Linked DNA regions of Ensifer sp. PDNC004. The protein of the gene in region 1 binds, or shares a complex with, the protein of each later gene. Links are inferred from orthologs where the notes say so. Each region holds a gene or a part of one and is shown on either strand. Other genes may lie near its edges. The genes, in order: JVX98_RS08930 and uvrB.

Region 1 (9,460 bases):
TCCAAACCCGCATTCAAGTCTCCGAATTAAGCAAAAAACACGCCCCAGCGCGGCGCGGCCGGCGGTTCGTTCCGATTGCCCGGAGTATCCCTGTTCACGCGTGTCGGGGCAATGACAGAATACCATCATTACGCAATTGTAATAAAAGCGAATTTGTTGGCGGGATGATGACGCACCGACGCTTCGTTCGACGCTTCGCAGCTTTGTCCAGAAATTCAATAGACAATTACCATTTACAGCCGCCGACACTGCGCTATCCTGCAACCGCCGGCAGCGTCTTTCGGCCGGCTTTGCGCCTGTCTTCAGGCCTCTTGGGGGAGAGAAGTCGATGTGCGATGCCTGTGTCATGGAAACGGTGAAAGAGCGCATGCTCTCGCGCCGCAGCTTCTTCAAAGCCGCCGCGGTCGGCACCGCGGGCCTTGCCGCCGCAAGCGTGGGCGCGGCACCGCCGGCGCTCGCGCAGGGGCATTCAAGCGTCACCGACCTGACCCACGAACTGCACGAGGACTTCCCGACCTTCTTCGGCCAGCAGCAGTTCTTCCGCGAGGAAAAATTCAACTACGCCAAAGACAAGTTCAACATGTTCGAGCTGCGGGTGAACGAACACACCGGCACCCATGTCGATGCGCCGCTGCACTTCTCAGCCGATGGTCTCTCCGTCGCCGAATTGCCCGTCGACAAGCTGGTGGTGCCGCTCGTGATCGTCGATATCAGAAAGAAGGCCGAGAACGATGCCGATGCGCAGGTGACGCCCGACGATCTCAAGGCCTGGGTCTCAGCCAATGGCGAAATCCCGGAAAACGCCTGCGTCGCCATGCTGTCAGGCTGGGGCGCCCATTTGGGCACGGACAAGTTCCGCAATGCCGATGGCGCCGGCAAGCTGCATTTCCCCGGCTTTCACGTCGAGGCGGCCAAATATCTCCTCGAAGAGAGCAAGGCGGCCGGCATTGCCGTCGATACGCTCTCGCTCGACCACGGCCCCTCGCCCGATTTCGCCACGCACTATGCCTGGCTGCCGGAGGGACGCTGGGGGCTGGAGGCGGCAGCCAATCTCGACAAGCTGCCGGTGAAGGGCGCGACGCTCATCCTCGGCGCACCGAAACACCGCGGCGGCACCGGCGGCCCGGCCCGCGTCTTTGCACTGGTCTAGGTCACGGACTTAGGTTTTGGATGAAGCGAGCCTGACGGGAGCAAGGTGGTTCGCTTCCACGGCGAACCACATGCTCGCGATCGTCGACCAGCTCGACACCGGCTGCGTCACCATGGATCATGGTGCGCCAACACGACGCCGGTCTCGGAAAGGTCAACGGCGACGCCTGACGCGCCGAAGCACCCTACCCGCCAGCGACTTCACTGATCTGCACGATGGGCGCGATATCCGTATAGTTGGCGACATCCGCGGAGATCTCGGCGCGGTGCGGACCTAGCGCCTCCTGGAATGTCTCGAGGCACGGCGCGTAGACGTGGCACGCCGCGACGAACTGCGGCGCGCTTCCAGGCTCGCGCCCCGCAAGGCCCTTGTCGATCTCGTAGCGCAGACAGGCATCGCCGAGCCGCTCCTGAAGCAAGGGCATGTGGGTGGTGCGGTAGTAGTCGTGGTCGAACTTCGTGCCGCCATCGGCCGGATAGTAGACGCTCATCTTGATCATGGTCGGGCTCCTGTCTGAACGCCGCTCCGAGCGTCCGAAGCTACTTCTAGGTCACCGACCTATGGAGCACAACCAGCTTTTGGCTGGAACACGTTTGACGAGAGCAAGGTTGTTTTCGCTATGCTTTTCGAAGTGGGTGACGACGGCACGCACGTGCCTGAGTTTGCTGACGCAGGCGTTCGGCGAAGTTGGCGGCGGAAGACGGTGCTGAAGGCGGGCAGCGTTTCTGGGCGGCAACAATGCCGCGGGGCTGATCGAGCGCGGCAAAGGAAGGCGCCGGTTTGCGGCGGCCTGCCTTCGGGCGTATCTTGAGCGGCGGTACGGACAATGGCGGGGTCGTCATGGTGCCACGCGCTTATCGCCTGACATTTGCACTCCTCGGCGCGGGCCCGATTCTTGGCGGGCTGTCAAACCGTGACTGTCCAGGCGGACGACACGACCGGCCCGACCACAAAACTCGAAATCACCGGCATCCTGGACGACCACGGCAACCCCGACCCTGTCTTCAACGACAGCCGTTGCTGCGACCGGCGGCGAAGCGTTCCCGATCTGGCGCCGCTCACCATCGCGACTTCGGCCGAGGATCCCGAGAGCGGCGTGCGCGACATTGCCGTCTGGATCTGGGCGATCAAGCGGTGCCGCTACGACGACAGCACGGGCGATTTTCAGATCACGCAATCGACCGTCGCCGCTGCAGGCACGGCTTCGGGTACGTTTCCATCAGGCAGTTCCGTGCCGCTCAGCCGCGCCTCGACGGCAACTGTCCGCATGGCCGACACACCCTATGGGGCCTGCAACCCCAAGACCGTCACGAACGCCAGCGGCCAGACACGCGTGGTCGCCGCGCGGCCGACGGGCTTTTGCGGCCGCAGGGTCTTCATCGTCACGCAGAACGGCAACGCCTATCAGGGCTCGAGCAAGGGCGTGCTGTTTACGACGGGACCGTTCGGCGCGAACAATCAGCCCTGCAGCGAAATCCCCAACTGAACGCATCGGCGACGGCTCCTCAAACGCAACGCTGGCAATCGCTGCAACGTCGGCTATCGTCGTCGCATCAAGCGACCGGCCAGCCGGCGTGCCGCCACCAACGACAACAGCGAAGGAGCCCCATGAGCACCGTAACCCCGCCCCCAAATCCGGAAGCCCATCCACGCGTCAAGGCCGTGTTCGACGACATCCGCGCCACCCGCAAGTCCGATTTCATCAACAATATGTGGCTGTGGCTCGCCTTCGACCCGGAGCTTCTGGAACAGACCTGGCGCGACGTGAAGGCGGTGATGGCAACGCCGTCTGCGCTCGACCCGCTGGTCAAGGAGATGCTCTACATCGCCGTTTCCGTCACCAATGGCTGCGGCTACTGCGCCCATTCCCATACGGCGGCGGCAAAAGCCAAGGGCATGAGCGATGCCGAGCACGCGGACCTGCTCCGGGTGATCTCGCTTGCCGCTCGCACCAACCAGCTGGCGACCGCGTTGCAGGTGCCCGTCGATCCCGCTTTCGACAAAACGGCTGGGTGAAGCATGTCGCGCAAAAGTGTGAAGCGGTTTTGTGGCGACGACATGCGACAAACGAAACAGGCCCAAGAATAAGCGGTCTCGAAATCGCCTGTCTTTCCACAGGCTTGGTACGGCCAGCGCAGAAAACGGAATAAAAGAAGAACATCCTTTCTGGCCTTTCCCCACCGAATCACTACATTGAGCCGCATGATGAGTGGTTTCGACGACATTCCCTTCTTCGACGAGGAGCCGGCGCCGCGCAAGCAGCAGCCCGCCCCCGCAGGTGTTCCGGCAACTGGCGGCATTGCTGCGCGCGCCATGGCGGCGCGCGATCGCGCCCAGCCGCGCCCGGATTATCTCCAAGGCCTCAACCCGGAACAGGCCGAAGCCGTCGAGACGCTGGATGGTCCAGTCCTTGTGCTTGCGGGCGCCGGCACCGGCAAGACCCGGGTGCTGACGACGCGCATCGCCCATATCCTGACGACCGGCCGCGCCTTCCCCTCGCAGATGCTCGCGGTGACCTTCACCAACAAGGCGGCGCGCGAGATGAAGGAGCGCATCGGCGTGCTCGTCGGCCATGCGGTCGAAGGCATGCCCTGGCTCGGCACCTTCCACTCGATCGGCGTCAAGCTCCTGCGCCGCCATGCCGAACTCGTCGGCCTGCGCTCCGATTTCACCATTCTCGACACCGACGACGTGGTGCGGTTGATCAAGCAGCTGATCCAGGCCGAAGGCATCGACGACAAGCGCTGGCCCGCCAAGCAGTTCGCCGGCCTGATCGACGGCTGGAAGAACAAGGGGCTCGATCCCGCCCAGATCCCCGAGGGCGACGCCCGCGCCTTTGCCAACGGCAAGGGCCGCGAGCTTTACGCCGCCTATCAGAACCGGCTGTTGACGCTGAACGCCTGCGACTTCGGCGATCTTCTGCTGCACCCGATCCGCATCTTCCGCATGCACGCGGACGTGCTGAAGGACTATCACGACAAGTTCCGCTACATCCTCGTCGACGAGTACCAGGACACCAACACGGCCCAGTACATGTGGCTGCGGCTGCTCGCCCAGCGGCCGAAGGGCGTCCCGCAGAACGTCTGCTGTGTCGGCGACGACGACCAGTCGATCTATGGCTGGCGCGGCGCGGAGGTGGACAACATCCTGCGCTTCGAGAAGGATTTCCCGGGCGCCAAGGTGATCAAGCTCGAGCGCAACTATCGCTCGACCGAACATATTCTGGGCGCCGCCGGTCACCTGATCGCCCACAACGAGGGCCGGCTCGGCAAGACGCTCTTCACCGACCGCACCGATCCGGATGACGAGAAGGTGCAGGTGCACGCGGCCTGGGATTCCGAAGAGGAAGCCCGCGCCGTCGGCGAGGAAATCGAGCAGCTGCAGCGCAAGGGCCACAAGCTCAACGACATGGCGATCCTGGTGCGCGCCTCCTTCCAGATGCGCGAGTTCGAAGACCGCTTCGTCACGCTTGGCCTCAACTACCGCGTCATCGGCGGCCCGCGCTTCTACGAACGCCTCGAAATCCGCGATGCCATGGCCTATTTCCGCCTGGTCTGCCAACCGGCCGACGATCTCGCCTTCGAGCGCATCGTCAACACGCCGAAGCGCGGCCTTGGCGACACCACCGTGCGCACCCTGCACGACTATGCCCGCGCCCGCGACATTCCGATGCTGGCGGCCGCTTCAGAGATCATCGAGACCGACGAGCTGAAGCCGAAGGCGCGCAAAGCCCTGTTCGACGTCGTCACCGACTTCCGCCGCTGGCAGAGCCTGCTTGAAACAACCGTGCATACCGAGCTTGCCGAGCAGATCCTCGACGAGAGCGGCTATACGGCGATGTGGCAGAACGACAAGACGGCCGAAGCCCCCGGCAGGCTCGAAAACCTGAAGGAACTGATCCGCTCGATGGAAGCGTTCGAGAGCCTGCGCGGCTTCCTCGAACACGTGGCGCTGGTCATGGATGCCGAGCAGAACGAGAACCTCGACGCCGTCTCGATCATGACGCTGCACTCGGCCAAGGGCCTGGAGTTCGACACCGTCTTCCTGCCGGGCTGGGAGGAAGGCCTGTTTCCGCACCAGCGCGCGCTTGACGAAGGCGGCCGCTCGGGCCTCGAGGAAGAACGCCGCCTTGCCTATGTCGGCATCACCCGCGCCAAGCATCGCTGCCACATCTGGTTCGTCTCCAACCGCCGCATCCACGGCCTCTGGCAGTCGACCATGCCGTCACGCTTCCTCGAGGAGCTGCCGCTTGCCCATGTGGACGTTGCCGAAAACGAACAGTCCTATGGCGGCTACGGTCGCGGCGGCTACGGCCAGTCGCGCTTCGACAAGGCCGACCCCTTCCAGAACAACTATTCGACCCCCGGCTGGAAGCGCGCGCAGCAAAACCGTTCCGACGCCACCCGCGACAACTGGGGCACCCGCTCCGGGCACGCGGTCGAGCGCATCGGCTACGGCGAAAGCGGCCCGCGCGGCCGCACCATCGACGGCGAGCTGGTGGCGAAATCGACAGCTACCGAACCCTCGCGCTTCTCGGTCGGCGACCGCGTCTTCCACATGAAGTTCGGCAACGGCAACATCGCCGCCATCGAAGGCAACAAGCTCACCATCGACTTCGACCGCGCCGGCCAGAAGCGTGTGCTGGACGGGTTTGTCGAGAAGGCGTGAGACCTGGGTAGGCGCGGCCCGCCGCCCTCAAACCACCTTGCGATACACCAGAAACCCCGACTTCTCCGCCACCTTGTCGTAGAGCGTCATCGCCGTCTCGTTGGTCTCGTGGGTCATCCAGTAGACGCGCGGCGCGCCGATGGCCCGTGCCGCCTCGTAGACGCCCTCGATCAGCGCCCGGCCGACACCCTTGCCGCGCGCCTGCGCGTTGGTGAAGAGGTCCTGCAGGTAGCAGTTCGGCTGGATCATCGTCGTCGAGCGGTGGAAGAGATAGTGGGTCAGCCCGATCAGCCGCCCTTCGCTTTCGGCCACAAGCGCGTGAACGGGCTCATAGGCATCGAAGAAGCGCGACCAGGTCATCGCAGTGATCGCCGGGTCGAGCGCCGTTTCGCCGGAGCGGCCGTAAAAAGCGTTGTAGCCGTCCCAGAGCGGCAGCCACTGCTCGTAGTCGGTGCGGGCGATCGGGCGGATGTGAAGGTTTTCGGTCATTGCAAGATCCTGAAACGGGATGAAATCGAAGGAATAGCTGAAGCGGTGTTACCGTTTGGTCATCGCCGCGGTGATTGCCTGAACGTCGGTCATGATCGCATCGCCCATGAAGGCGATGTTTTCCATCGCGCGCTCGCCGGCCTCGTGATGCCCCGCCCCGCAGGCGTCGCGCACGACGACCGGCACGAGGCCGAGATCGGTCGCATGGCGCACGGTTGGGTCGATGCCGATTTCCGTGGCGATGCCGCAGATGGCAAAGGAAGTCAGCCCGAGGTCGCGCAGGATCATGGCGAGCGGCGTGCCCTCGAAGGCGGAAAACGTGATCTTGTCGAGGATCGCCTCGTCCGCGCGCGGCGCAAGTTCGGGCACCAGCTCGAATCCGGGCGTGCCGCGCAGGAACCAGGGATGCACCGCTTCCGGATTGTCCGTGCGCTGCCAGGCCATTGCTTGGCGCAGCTGGAAGGCGCCCATCAGAGGCTTCGGCATCGATAGATGCCTAAGAAAGATCACCGGAAATCCGCCGGCCCGCGCAGCGTCCAGCACCTTCAGCACCTTGGACAGTACCGCCGGGCCGTTCTTGACCTGATTGGTAATCCCCACCTGCATGTCATAGACGATGAGCGCCATCCGATCAGGCCGACAGAAATCCTCAAGCGTCTTTCCGATTTCCAGTTTCGCGGCCATGACATCTCCTCCGGGCACCTCCTCCGGCGCCCCTCTCCCGGCAACATCGCGCGCCGGGAATGTGGCGCGGCAGAAGGAGGCTTGCAAGACGATTTCGGCCGCCTCACGCAACTATTCGGATGCCTGGCCAAAGTCGCGGCAACCGGAGCCGAGCTTGACCGGAACAGGGATCAATCGCGCTCATCGCGCAGCCGCGCCTTCTCCATCAACGCAATTACCTCCTCGTCCGCCGTCTGCTCGAAATTGCGGTAGTAGAGCCCGACAGCACGGAAGGCAAAGGGTGTGGCGAGACAGACGACACGATCGACCTCGCTGCGCAATTCCGTGAGCTCACTTTTCGGCGCCACCGGAACGGCAAGCATGATGCGTCCCGCCCCCATGCGCCGCAGCGCCTTGATCGCTGCGCGCACGGTGCCGCCGGTGGCGATACCGTCGTCGACGAGGATCACGTCGCGGTCCCGGGGCGACGTCGGCGCACGGTCGCCGAAATAGAGGGTGCGGCGGCGCAGGATCTCGGCGCGCTGACGCTCGATCTCGGCCTCCAGATAGCCTTTCGGCGGGCGGACCAGCCGGATCGCTCGGCGGTTGAGCACCAGTTCCGGCTCCTCGCCGTCGACCAGCGCGCCCAGACCGAATTCTTCATGCCCCGGCGCGCCGATCTTCCGAACGATCAGGATTTCCAACGGCGCGGCGATATGGATCGCGATTTCATAGGCGACCGGCACGCCACCGCGCGGCAGCGCCATCACGAGCGGATCGTCAAGGCGCTCGCCTTCGACCGCGTGCGCCAACTGGCGCCCGGCATCCGCCCTATCCTCGAAGAGCCACGTTGCCGTGAACATGTCGCCTCTCCCGCCTTGTTTTCCTGCTCCATCATCGGCTTGAAAGGGGACGGAAATACCCGGCCCGGGGTTCAAATCGCACCGTCTGAAGAGCATCATCCGGGCCTACCCGCGCCACCGCTTGCGCGCGCCTCATCGCCTGTCGGCGCGCCCTCTCCCGGTTGATCCGGCGCCGCTGTGAACAACCGCGCCAATCCCGGCCAATCGCTAAAATTGCAACGGATTTCGCCGGGTTTCGTTAAGGCGCCATCGCTACCAATTGGCGTCACATATCTGGCTGAGACGCAAGCCGCCTTTGTTGATTTTAGCACGACAGGCCGTTTCGAAATGAGCTTTCTCCCTGCCATATCGATCATCGCTCTTTTGGCGATGCTCCCTGTGCTGATTTCCCTGCGGGCCTCGATGGTCGAGGGAGGCACGGATTTCGCAGCCGCCTGCGCCATCGCAGCCGCGGCGACGCTGTTTCTGATGCTGTCCGAGATCCCAGCGCTGCGGCCGTTGTCGCTGATCGGCATCGTCTTTCTCGTGGGCGCCTGCCTTTTCGTGCTCTCGGGCTTTCACCGGGCGCTCGGTGTCCTCCGGCCGATATCGACGCCGCTGGTCGCTGCCGCCTCGATTTCGGCCGTGGTGCTGCTGATTGCCGCCTTCGGCCCGCAGAGCGCGACATTGCACGCGCTGTCGGCCGTCGGCATTGCCGCCGCCTTCGTGCTGATCATCGCCGTCTGTTCGCAGCATCGGCGCACCGCGCCGGGGCCGATCGAGCGCCTGTGCGTCATCGGTTGCGCCGCCGTCGGCTGTTCCGCCCTGATCGCGGTCACGATCTTCTCGCCGATTGCCCACGGGACCGACGAAACCCCGCTGGCGTCGGCCAGCTGGGACTTCGCCTGCGTCGCGCTCAGGTACTTCTACCTGCCTGTGCTGTTCCTCGGCGTGATCCTGATGATCCAGAACCGGGTGATCACCGACCTCAAGAGCGCCATTGCCCGCGACGAGTTGACGGGCGCCTTGTCGCGCCGCGCCCTGCTCGACCTTGGACAACGCACCCTGGCCGTCGGTTTCGCGCGCCAGAGGCCCGTCACCTTCCTGCTGCTCGATCTCGACTATTTCAAGCAGATCAACGACCGCTACGGCCACGCAGTTGGCGACACGGCGCTCGGCCATTTCGCCGGCACCGTCGCTGCCTGTCTCGGCGGACGCGGCACGCTTGGGCGCATTGGCGGCGAAGAGTTTGGCATCGTCCTGCCCAACCACTCGGAGGACGCCGCATTTGCGGTGGCCGAGGAGATCGGCCGCACCGTGCGCGATACACCGATCGGCCGCTTCGACCGCCCGATCCGGCTGACGGTGAGCATTGGCCTTGCCGAAGCCGAGCCCGGCGATACGATCAGCGACATCATGATCCGCGCCGACATGGCGCTCTACGACGCCAAGGCCGACGGCCGCGACCGCTGCACCATCGCCGGCCGCTTCCAGCCCGAGGCCAGCGCACGGGCGCTTGCCGCCGCCGCCGCGCAGATGCGGGCCGCCGAAACCCGAAACCTCGAGCCGCAGCTTCTTCGCGGCACCGCCTGAGCCGGCGGCGCCTGAGCCGGCGGCGCCTTGTAAAGCGAACTGGCGAACCTATGTG
Region 2 (9,816 bases), 480 kb from region 1 along the record:
CCGCCTTCGCGGATCTGCGTAGCCTGCACGATCGGCTGGTCGCCGCACTCGGCGCCCGCACGCAGACAAGCCGCAGCATCGTCAACGCCGCCAAGCTGAAGGCGGCGGCACTGACGCCGGCGCTCGCCGGCTTCTATGCCCGGATCGGCCGCCGCGCCGACCACTTCGCCCAAGCGACCGACGAGAACACCAAGCGTCCAGCCGAATGAGCTTTGCCCGCGACCGCTCGAATGCCAGCTCACCGGACACATGCGGAAACGACGGTAGCTTTCTGATTCAGGGACATTTTCAAGAATAGCGCCTCGCCAGAGAAGACGGCGAGGCGTGCCCGTTCGGCTTTGAAATCAGCTGACCAGCAAAACCCTGGCCGCCCGATCAATCGTGGCTTTCGCCCTCGTGCTGCTGCTGCGATCCCTGGTCCTGGCTCGGTTGGTCACCGCCACCGCCCGTTTGCGGTCCCGGATCGCCGGGGGCGTCGTTGCCTGGACCGGGGTCGCCGGGCTGCTCGGTTTGCGGACCGGGGTCGCCCGGGTTGTTCGGCTGCGGCCCCGGATCGCCCGGATTATGCGGCTGCGGTCCGGGATCGCCCGGGTTCTCCGGCTGCGGGCCCGGATCCCGGGGCTTTTCTTCCGGCGGCGGTTTCTGTTCGCGCGGCTTTTCTTCAACGCGCGCCGGCTGCTCCGGGACGGTGCGGGTGGTGCCCTCGAACTGGGCCGCGCGCAGGCCGCAGCCGCCCCCTACCCAACCGAGCGCGCCGGTCAGGCGTTGCCCGCCAGAGAGAAACGGCAGCGCCTGCGCATTGCCGAGCGCCTTGAGCGTCGTGCGGCTGACCCGCGTCGGTGCGGTGGCGCGACGGCCGGGCTTGGCGACGACGCAGTCGCAGCGCTGCGTCAGCTGCCGGCAGCCGCCGGCACCGCAGAAATCGGCAGCACCGCTGAGCAGCACCACGGCAGTTGTGCCATCCGGGGCGACGAAGAAATCGAAGGCGGTGCCGCGCACGCCGATGGTGCCGGCCGGCGTGACGATCTCATAGGCGGAGTGGCCGGATTTGCCGCTGATCCAGCGGAACGTGCCCTTGGCGGCCATGATGGTGAGCTTCTTCACCGACTTCTTGTCGTCATAAACGAACTTGTCGATGACAACGGAAGAACCCCAGCCGACGGCCAGCTTGGTGCCATCCTCGAAGACAAACTGCCCGAGTCCGGATTTCGACGTCGAGATCCGTTCGTCCCGGTAGACAGGGTCCCTCACCGCAATCGCGCCGCGCGCACCGCTGACGGCCGTCCGGATCTCCACCGCCTTGCCCACCGGTTCGGCGGCAAACAGCGATGCCGGACCAAGGACCGCGGCACAAAGCACGAATACGGCACCACGCAAGCAGAACATGGCACGCTCCAAAGAACTATTGTTATCACGTGGCAGGCTTTGGTGTCTTCTCGCCCAATCGGGGTAACGCAGCGTCAGGTGCGCAACCGTAAGGGCTAGGCGGCAAGATTCATCTCAGCGGCTGTCGCCAATGGTCGCGTTGCGGCCCGAGAACGTCGTTGCGTCCCGCCGGAGGCGGCCGACGATCAGGCATCTGGGACAGGCAACCTGCGTCAGACGCTTGGCGCTTACAAAAATGACGCGATGCCGATGCTGACAAGAAGACCGGCCGCCATCAAACACAGGCCGACCCCTGCATGGCGAACCTTGAACGGTGCAAGGCCGGCCAGCGCCAGCATGACGATCGATGCCACGCCTGTTCCGATATGGGCAGCTTTGCTTTCGTAGCGCCAGAGGCCCGCCACCGGCCCCTCGCTGCCCCAGGGAAAGCAATCCCCTCCTGAGCCGGGTTCGCTGCAGGCATAGCTCCGCATTGCGTCGAGAACATCGACGGTGAAAAGGACCACGACTGCTGCGATGACAAGCTGGATCGCCAGCTCAAGGATCGTTGGTCGACGTTATCGTTGAGCTCCGGCGACGGATTCCGCGGGACCTGGCTGCGACACTCCGATACGAGCGCTTAGCTTGGCAATCTCCAGCAAGGTCACGAAGTCCGAGAGCATCGGCATGATCTTGGCCTCTGTCATCTCCAGATAGATGTTCGGCAGTTCGAAGAAGTCGTGCTTGGACGGCAGCATGAGGATGCAGCTGTCGCCGTCGAGCGCCAGACGAACGACATCATCGTCGAAAGAACTGGAGAGGAACGCGATGGTCCTGGCCACATCGTCGATCACGCCGGCCGCCGCGGCCAGATTGTCGGTCACGAATTCGTGGCTTTCATCGAGCGCCGCACGGCCACTCAGAATGGCGCCCTGCGCCTGCCACAGATCCCTGACGTCATTGGCAGACAGCGCGATGAGGTCCTTGCTGTCGGCAGCACTGAACCCCTTGTCTATTGCGTCCAGCAGCCCGCCGAAGCGCTTCTTGCGCGCCACCAGCCAGCCCGGAAACGGAGTGTCGAGCTTGACCTTGAGCACGAGCCCGCGAAACTGATTGACGACGGAGCTGCGCCGGCTGCTCTTCTGGAGCCCCAGATGCGCCTCACACAGCGAGAAGCAAACGCCTTCGACAGTGCCGTCGATGAGGTCTTCATAGTCAGCAACGTCGAACGCCACGAGATCCAGTCGCGTGAGCGCAGCCGCAACGTCCGGCCACCCACGTTGCCTGAAGCGGAAACCATCGACGAAACCGAAGATCGCCGGCAGCAGGACATCCTGCGTGCGTTCAAGTCGGTGCCAGACCGTCTCGCCGATTTTGGACCAAGCCCAGACCATGCCCGCCAGTGGCAGCAGCATCAATGGCCCCGCGTCGGACCCGGAGAAAAAACTTCCCGCATAGGCACAGAGCAGCACCCCGGCCGCCGATCCACAGCCGATCCACAGCCGCCGCCACCACAATTCGACGATGACCTTCTTGCGCTCCGCATTGTGTTCGGCGATCACGGCCCTGACCTTCGCAAGCGCCTGCTCGTCTGGCAGGATCCTCGACAGATCGCCGTCCGCGCCCCTCCCTTGCGTCATTGCCTAACCTCCGCCACACCCGAATCGGCCATGACAACCGTGGCGTCCGGGCCGAAATTTCGCAACCGATACGCGGGAGAAATGTTGCCGTTTTGTACTCTTGCGCCCCTTTTCTTTCGACCGGACTCTCGCCATATTCCCCGCCATGACCAAAGCTCCGAAGAATGCACCGCCGAAGCCCTCCTCTCCGTCCGGTTTCGAAGAAGCGCCTCAGGCGCCGTTTTCCGGCGCGCCGCTTTCCGGCAATGTTTCCGATTGGGTGAAGCAGCTCGAGGCGGATGCGGAAGCCTCCGCCTTCGAAACCCAGCGCCAGATCGCCTCCAAGGCCGGCAAGCACCGCAAGACGGTGGAGATCGCCGCCTCCAAGGCGGCGCGCAAGGCTGCCGGCGCGGATGACGAGGCGCAGCCGAAGAAGGCGGGCAAGAAGGGCAAGGTCGAGATCGTCGGCAGCAAGTCGGCGCGCGGCACCTCCATGGGCGGCTCGACCGACCCGAAGACCCGCGCCGCCGCCGGCCTCAATCCGGTCGCCGGCCTCGACGTGTCGCTGGAAGATGCCGCCAAGCTGACCTCGACCTCGGGCGTTACCGCGACGGTCGAAGCGCTGTCGGCGCTGATCGAAAGCGGCAACCCGCTGTTCAAGGACGGCAAGCTCTGGACACCGCACCGGCCGGCCCGGCCGCCGAAATCCGAAGGCGGCGTCGAGATCCGCATGGCGTCGGAATACCAGCCGGCCGGCGACCAGCCGACGGCGATCGCCGATCTGGTCGAGGGCCTGAATTCCGGCGAGCGCAGCCAGGTGCTGCTCGGCGTCACCGGCTCGGGCAAGACCTTCACCATGGCCAAGGTGATCGAGGCGACGCAGCGCCCCGCCGTCATCCTCGCGCCGAACAAGACGCTGGCCGCCCAGCTCTATTCCGAGTTCAAGAACTTCTTCCCCGACAACGCGGTCGAGTACTTCGTCTCCTACTACGACTATTACCAGCCGGAAGCCTATGTGCCGCGCTCGGATACCTTCATCGAGAAGGAATCCTCGATCAACGAGCAGATCGACCGCATGCGCCACTCGGCCACCCGCTCGCTGCTGGAGCGCGACGACTGCATCATCGTCGCCTCGGTCTCCTGCATCTACGGTATCGGCTCGGTCGAGACCTATACCGCCATGACCTTCCAGATGAGCGTCGGCGACCGGCTCGACCAGCGGCAGCTGCTGGCCGACCTGGTGGCGCAGCAGTACAAGCGCCGCGACATGGATTTCCAGCGCGGCTCGTTCCGGGTGCGCGGCGATACCATCGAGATCTTCCCGGCCCACCTGGAGGATGCCGCCTGGCGCATCTCCATGTTCGGCGACGAGATCGACGCCATCACCGAGTTCGACCCGCTGACCGGCCAGAAGACCGGCGACCTGAAGTCGGTCAAGATCTACGCCAACTCGCACTATGTCACCCCGCGCCCGACGCTGAACGGCGCCATCAAGGCGATCAAGGAAGAGCTGGTGCATCGCCTCGCCGAACTGGAAAAGGGCGGCCGTCTGCTGGAGGCGCAGCGGCTGGAGCAGCGCACCCGCTACGACATCGAGATGCTGGAGGCGACCGGCTCCTGCGCCGGCATCGAGAACTATTCGCGCTACCTCACCGGCCGCAATCCCGGCGAGCCGCCGCCGACGCTGTTCGAATATATCCCCGACAACGCCCTTCTGTTCATCGACGAGAGCCACGTCTCCGTCAGCCAGATCGGCGGCATGTATCGCGGCGACTTCCGCCGCAAGGCGACGCTGGCCGAATACGGCTTCCGCCTGCCCTCCTGCATGGACAACCGCCCGCTGCGCTTCGAGGAATGGGACGCGATGCGCCCGGATACGATCGCGGTTTCGGCAACGCCCGGCAGCTGGGAACTGGAACAGTCCGGCGGTGTCTTTGCTGAACAGGTCATCCGCCCGACCGGCCTGATCGACCCGCCGGTCGAAGTGCGCTCGGCGAAAACCCAGGTTGACGACGTACTCGGCGAAATTCGCGAGACGGCGGCCGCCGGCTACCGCACGCTCGTCACCGTGCTCACCAAGCGCATGGCCGAGGACCTCACCGAATACCTGCACGAACAGGGCATTCGCGTCCGCTACATGCACTCAGACATCGACACGCTCGAGCGCATCGAGATCATCCGCGATCTTCGCTTGGGTGCTTTCGACGTGCTCGTCGGCATCAACCTGCTTCGCGAAGGCCTCGACATTCCCGAATGCGGCTTCGTCGCCATTCTCGACGCCGACAAGGAAGGTTTTCTCCGCTCCGAAACGTCGCTGGTCCAGACCATCGGCCGCGCGGCGCGTAACGTCGACGGCAAGGTCATCCTCTATGCCGACCAGATCACCGGCTCGATGCAGCGCGCCATGGACGAAACCAGCCGCCGCCGCGAGAAGCAGATGGCCTATAACGAGGCCAACGGCATCACGCCGGAATCGGTCAAGGCGAAGATCTCCGACATTCTCGACAGCGTCTACGAAAAGGACCACGTCCGCGCCGACATCTCCGGCGTCGCCGGCAAGGGCTTTGCAGACGGCGGCCACCTCGTCGGCAACAACCTGCAGGCACACCTCAACGCGCTGGAAAAACAGATGCGCGACGCCGCCGCCGACCTCGACTTCGAAAAGGCCGCCCGCCTGCGCGACGAAATCAAACGCCTCAAGGCCGCCGAACTCGCAGCGATGGACGACCCGATGGCACGGGAAGAGGCGAAGTCGCTGGAGAGCCGCAAGGGTGGCGCCTCTCCGTCATCCCCATCTTCTCCGTCATCCTCGGGCTCGACCCGAGGATCCAAAGCCACGGATGACAAATCACTCTTCCAGAAACCCCACCTCGACGAGATGGGCCGCGACGTCGCCACCCCCGCCGGCGCGGACAAATCCCTGTTCCGCCGCAACACCCTCGACGAAATGACCGTCGGCCGCACCGAAAAACCGGTCATCGGTCATGTGCCGGACAAGCCGATCATTACGCGGGCAAAGCCGGGTGTGGGGTCGTATGAGGACCCGGCGGACCAGAAGCGGCAGAAGGGTCGGACGAAGGGGAAAACGGGAAGGCCGGGGCGGTAGCCAAACGATAGTCAGCCTCGTCACTCCTACGAGATCAAACGATCCGGCAATGGCGAGCCCAGCGCCCCCCTTGTGGGGGAGATGTCCGGCAGGACAGAGGCGGGTAAGCCCCTTCCTCCGCCAAGATACCCCGCCTGCCTGTGGCGGGGCGTCTTCCTCATAAGGGACAGATTATCCGATGGCGACTTCGAGAAACCCGACCTCAACGAGATAGCCTACAACGTTGTGGCCCGGACCGATCGCTATTCTGCAGGAACACACCGGACGAAATGACAGTTGGCCGCATCGAAAAGCTGGTGATCCACCAAGTGCCGAGAACCCCATCTTCACGCGGGAGAAGCCGGCACCGGTTCAGGATCAGGTGGACCGGAAGTTGCAGGCGGGTCGGAGCGAAGGTAAGAGAGGGCGGTGAATCAAAACTGCGCTTGTAAGGTCACGGCGCAGCCGTAGCTGACACCAGATTATCCCACGCCCCCGCGAAGGATCACGACGCTAGCCTGCGCTGTCCCCACGACTGATGATCGATCTAGAGACTCCGGCAAAAAGTGTCGGTCTAGCGAGGAGACGTGCCGCAGCATGCAGAAAAGTCAGTGTTGCAGGCCTTCGAGATACTCGGCGTCAATACCAATTGGTACATGAACGTAAAACGTCCCATCTTTTTTCTCTTCAACGACGATGCCGAGCAATAACAACCATCTCTCAAAATGTCTGTGTGTAAAAAATATCTGCTCGAAGTCATTCCACTCGTCTAGACCGAGATAAAACTGATCTAAATCATTAGCAAACAACCTTGCCCAATCGCTCAGTTGATACTCCCGAAGCAATCCTTCAAGTGCAGCAGGAGTTGTCGCTTTTTTGGCGACAGCAGCATGCGCCCCAAGCACCCGAACAATCTGGAGTAGCAACAATTTTACATTAGAGAATGCGAAATCTAAAAATCCATCGAGGTCGGCGTCAGTCCTGTAAGCACGACGCCTCGTTATGCAATCAGCGATGATTTGCGGCAGATGCTCCTGCAAAGATTCGATATGAGAATCTGCATCCCTAAGATCCAACGCGGACGCTCGGCTACGAAAGTAGACATCAAACAGGCCACCAGCGTGTCCATAGAAGAAGGACTCAATAGGTGTTTCAATGGGACGCAGCATCCAACTGGAAAACCGCGTGCGCACAAGGAAATCCAAAGACGCGCCGGCGAGCAGATCGCGGATGACTTCCGCTGACATTCTTCGATATTCATCGTCTGACGAAGCAAGACCCTCGGCTACGAATCCGCGAATTACAAATCGTGTTTGAGGTCTATTGTCTCTCAAAACTGTAATTGGCATTGCCACTCCGGTAGCCAGGGGAGATGCAATGGTCTGGATTGGTCCTGATGTTTGGAAACCGCGTTCAACGGTTTTTATCGCTTCCTGATAGTCATGTGCGAAGGTAAAGCCATCAATTGTAAGGCATGCCTGTCCAAGTCCATATTCGTCGATCAGCGCAATCAGGGCAGTCGCGACTTCCTGTGCGAAGGCGTTGTCGCCAAAATCGAAGAGGGAGATCTGATAGCTGTGATGGCCTGATGGTTCGGGGTACTCATTGATGCCCTCTAGAGCAGAAGCTTGGTCAGATGGCTGCACCCGAAAATATTCGTCGAATGCTTCCAGCACGCCCCCTGATATAAGACCGTCAATTTGACTACGGACACTCCCACCCAACGCCGCCGAGTCAAAGCCTTTGATACCAATCGGCTCTTTCGCCAAAAAGAAGTCAAAACACGAACTAGCGGCAATAGAGTTAAAATCCGCTGCCTCAAAGGATAATTCACCTTCTATTTTCCCAACTAGAAGTGCATTTGGCGACAATGGCAAGACAAGAAGCGAAATATCATTGCCTAAAATCAGGGGCATCCACTTCCCGGAACTGTCGCTAGCTATACAGATGCAATCCGGGAGGATTGCGGCACCACATTCGTGAGCGACGATTTTCCAGCTAAGCTCTTGAAGCACAGATACCCTATGTCTTGGAGCAAGGGATTCTGACAGCATTTTTCTGTGAGTGTCACGAGCCATTGTCTTCGCCCCATCAGCAAACTGATCAACCACAACTGAGAGGGTGCTACGTGCCTCGTCAACAAGCTGATCTATCTGCTCTCGGATTGCGATGTATGCGATCCGCATTAGCGCAGACGAGTTAACGCCCGTGACCTTGTCGAACTCGTTTGCCGTGATTCGTTCGAGTATCGCTTGTGAAATAGCTTCGGGCGGCCGATGCGAAGGAAGTCGTCGGCTCCCCAGCATTTGAGGCTCACGGATGATTGCAGAAAGCGCTTTCGCCAGGCCGCTTGAGGCAGCGGAGATGACACTTCGCGTATGGGACGATCTCACAGCAAAATGTACAGCAACTTCAGCCGCGATTGCGCCATCAACTTGAGAACCAGCAGAGAGGTGACGCAACTCATCCACAAGCGCAAATATGGTGTGTTCGTATTCGGTAATCAGATCATCGAGCGTATTTACACCGTCGAGGTTGGGCTCGGAATAGAAATCACGCTGTTTTGCCGCGTCGCTTCGCGCTACCAGAATGGGCTCTCGCTTTCCTCGCCGATGTAACCACAATTGATCTTTGGAGTCGGTGACCGTGAACGGCTTCTGGAAGTGCTGCGGTATGAAATGCTGCCCCCTACCCGACATATTCTGCCTTCCTACTCAAAGAGATACGCTCCTTGACCGTTTTAGAAGATTCTTTAAATGGTTGCAATTTCAACAAAAAACAATCTACAGGTTAGTGAAACACAGGAGCGCTGACCTTCGAACCGTTCGATCGTGGAAGTCGACGTTGACAAGTACTCCCTCTCAGCGATCGACAGCAGGCAGCTAAGGTCGAGATTTGGATTGCTACGCCCCTTCTCACGCAGGCCCAATCTTCTCCCCCACTTGCCGCCTCCCCCATTCCCAGCTACAACCTCCCGATGATCAAAACTGCGCTCATCGCTGCCACCTATTATGCGACGTCCCCATAGGGAGCGGCGCGTTTCGATCATGTCTTGAAACAAGCCGCCGTCAGGCGGCTTTGTTTTGTTCGGTGCTTCCTGGCGGCATAGCCATGGAGAGTACCGATGACAGATGCAGACAACCCCACCGATGCCTTTGAACCGCAGTCCGCGATCGCCCGGACGTTGGTCGAGCGCGGTTATGTCAACCAGGTGACGGACCTTGCGGGCGTCGATCGCGCCTTTGCGGGCGGCATCGTGCCTGTTTATGCCGGTTTCGATGCAACGGCGGACAGTCTGCATGTCGGGCATCTCATGCCGATCATGGCGCTCAGGCGGCTGCAGCAGGCGGGCCACAAGCCGATCGCGCTGATCGGTGGCGGCACGACGCGCATCGGCGATCCGAGCTTTCGCTCGGCGGCGCGGCCGATGCTGTCGGAGGCGGAAATCGCGGCGAATGTCGCCGGCATCCGCAAAGTGTTCGAGCGGCTGCTGACGTTTGGCGACGGGCCGACCGATGCCGTCTTGGTCAACAATGCCGACTGGCTGGACCGGATGGCCTGGATCGACATGCTGCGCGATGTCGGCAAGCATTTCTCGGTCAACCGCATGCTCTCCTTCGACAGCGTGAAAACGCGGCTGGAGCAGCAGGAGAATTTGAGCTTCCTCGAATTCAACTACATGATCCTGCAGGCGGTCGATTTCCTCGAACTGTTCCGCCGCACCGGCTGCCGGGTGCAGCTCGGCGG

What was found.
Region 2: the proteins of JVX98_RS08930 (region 1) and uvrB are in contact, whole or in part, in a crystal structure (PDB 7EGT), measured with the Thermus thermophilus proteins. The link is inferred for Ensifer sp. PDNC004 from one-to-one orthologs. Residues at the interface, in WP_096412145.1 of Thermus thermophilus: His654, Arg656, Phe657, Gln666, Asp668, Glu669, Lys680, Arg681, Leu682, Ser683, Lys685, Tyr686, Ala687; in WP_096411307.1 of Thermus thermophilus: Glu23, Leu25, Arg26, Asp27, Gly28, Glu29, Arg30, Phe31, Arg55, Glu326, Asp327, Phe328, Glu379, Ser382, Gln383, His398, Gly400, Arg401.

Annotation. Positions count from the first base shown.
Region 1 is NZ_CP070353.1:216,764-226,223, reverse strand. What follows is about bases 2,974-6,085. They hold JVX98_RS08930 (ATP-dependent helicase), read left to right. Parts: upstream 2,974-3,352; coding sequence 3,353-5,818; downstream 5,819-6,085. Other genes in these bases: JVX98_RS08925 (GNAT family N-acetyltransferase), read right to left, coding at 5,846-6,085; JVX98_RS08935 (carboxymuconolactone decarboxylase family protein), read left to right, coding at 2,974-3,166. Outside these bases: JVX98_RS08955 (efflux RND transporter periplasmic adaptor subunit), read right to left, coding at 1-13; JVX98_RS08950 (cyclase family protein), read left to right, coding at 329-1,150; JVX98_RS08945 (EthD family reductase), read right to left, coding at 1,335-1,649; JVX98_RS08940 (hypothetical protein), read left to right, coding at 2,064-2,636; more of JVX98_RS08935, read left to right, coding at 2,759-2,973; more of JVX98_RS08925, read right to left, coding at 6,086-6,307; JVX98_RS08920 (cysteine hydrolase family protein), read right to left, coding at 6,356-6,991; JVX98_RS08915 (phosphoribosyltransferase), read right to left, coding at 7,162-7,833; JVX98_RS08910 (diguanylate cyclase), read left to right, coding at 8,161-9,405. UniProt on the Escherichia coli protein: A helicase with DNA-dependent ATPase activity. Unwinds DNA duplexes with 3'-5' polarity. Translocates on single-stranded DNA with 3'-5' polarity. Initiates unwinding more efficiently from a nicked substrate than double-stranded DNA.
Region 2 is NZ_CP070353.1:697,003-706,818, reverse strand. The notes cover bases 2,823-6,290. They hold uvrB (excinuclease ABC subunit UvrB), read left to right. Parts: upstream 2,823-3,150; coding sequence 3,151-6,090; downstream 6,091-6,290. Other genes in these bases: JVX98_RS11410 (hypothetical protein), read right to left, coding at 2,823-3,005. Also shown: JVX98_RS11425 (CHASE2 domain-containing protein), read left to right, coding at 1-209; JVX98_RS11420 (FecR domain-containing protein), read right to left, coding at 376-1,386; JVX98_RS11415 (hypothetical protein), read right to left, coding at 1,614-1,790; more of JVX98_RS11410, read right to left, coding at 1,944-2,822; JVX98_RS11400 (hypothetical protein), read right to left, coding at 6,678-8,768; tyrS (tyrosine--tRNA ligase), read left to right, coding at 9,194-9,816. UniProt on the Escherichia coli protein: The UvrABC repair system catalyzes the recognition and processing of DNA lesions. A damage recognition complex composed of 2 UvrA and 2 UvrB subunits scans DNA for abnormalities.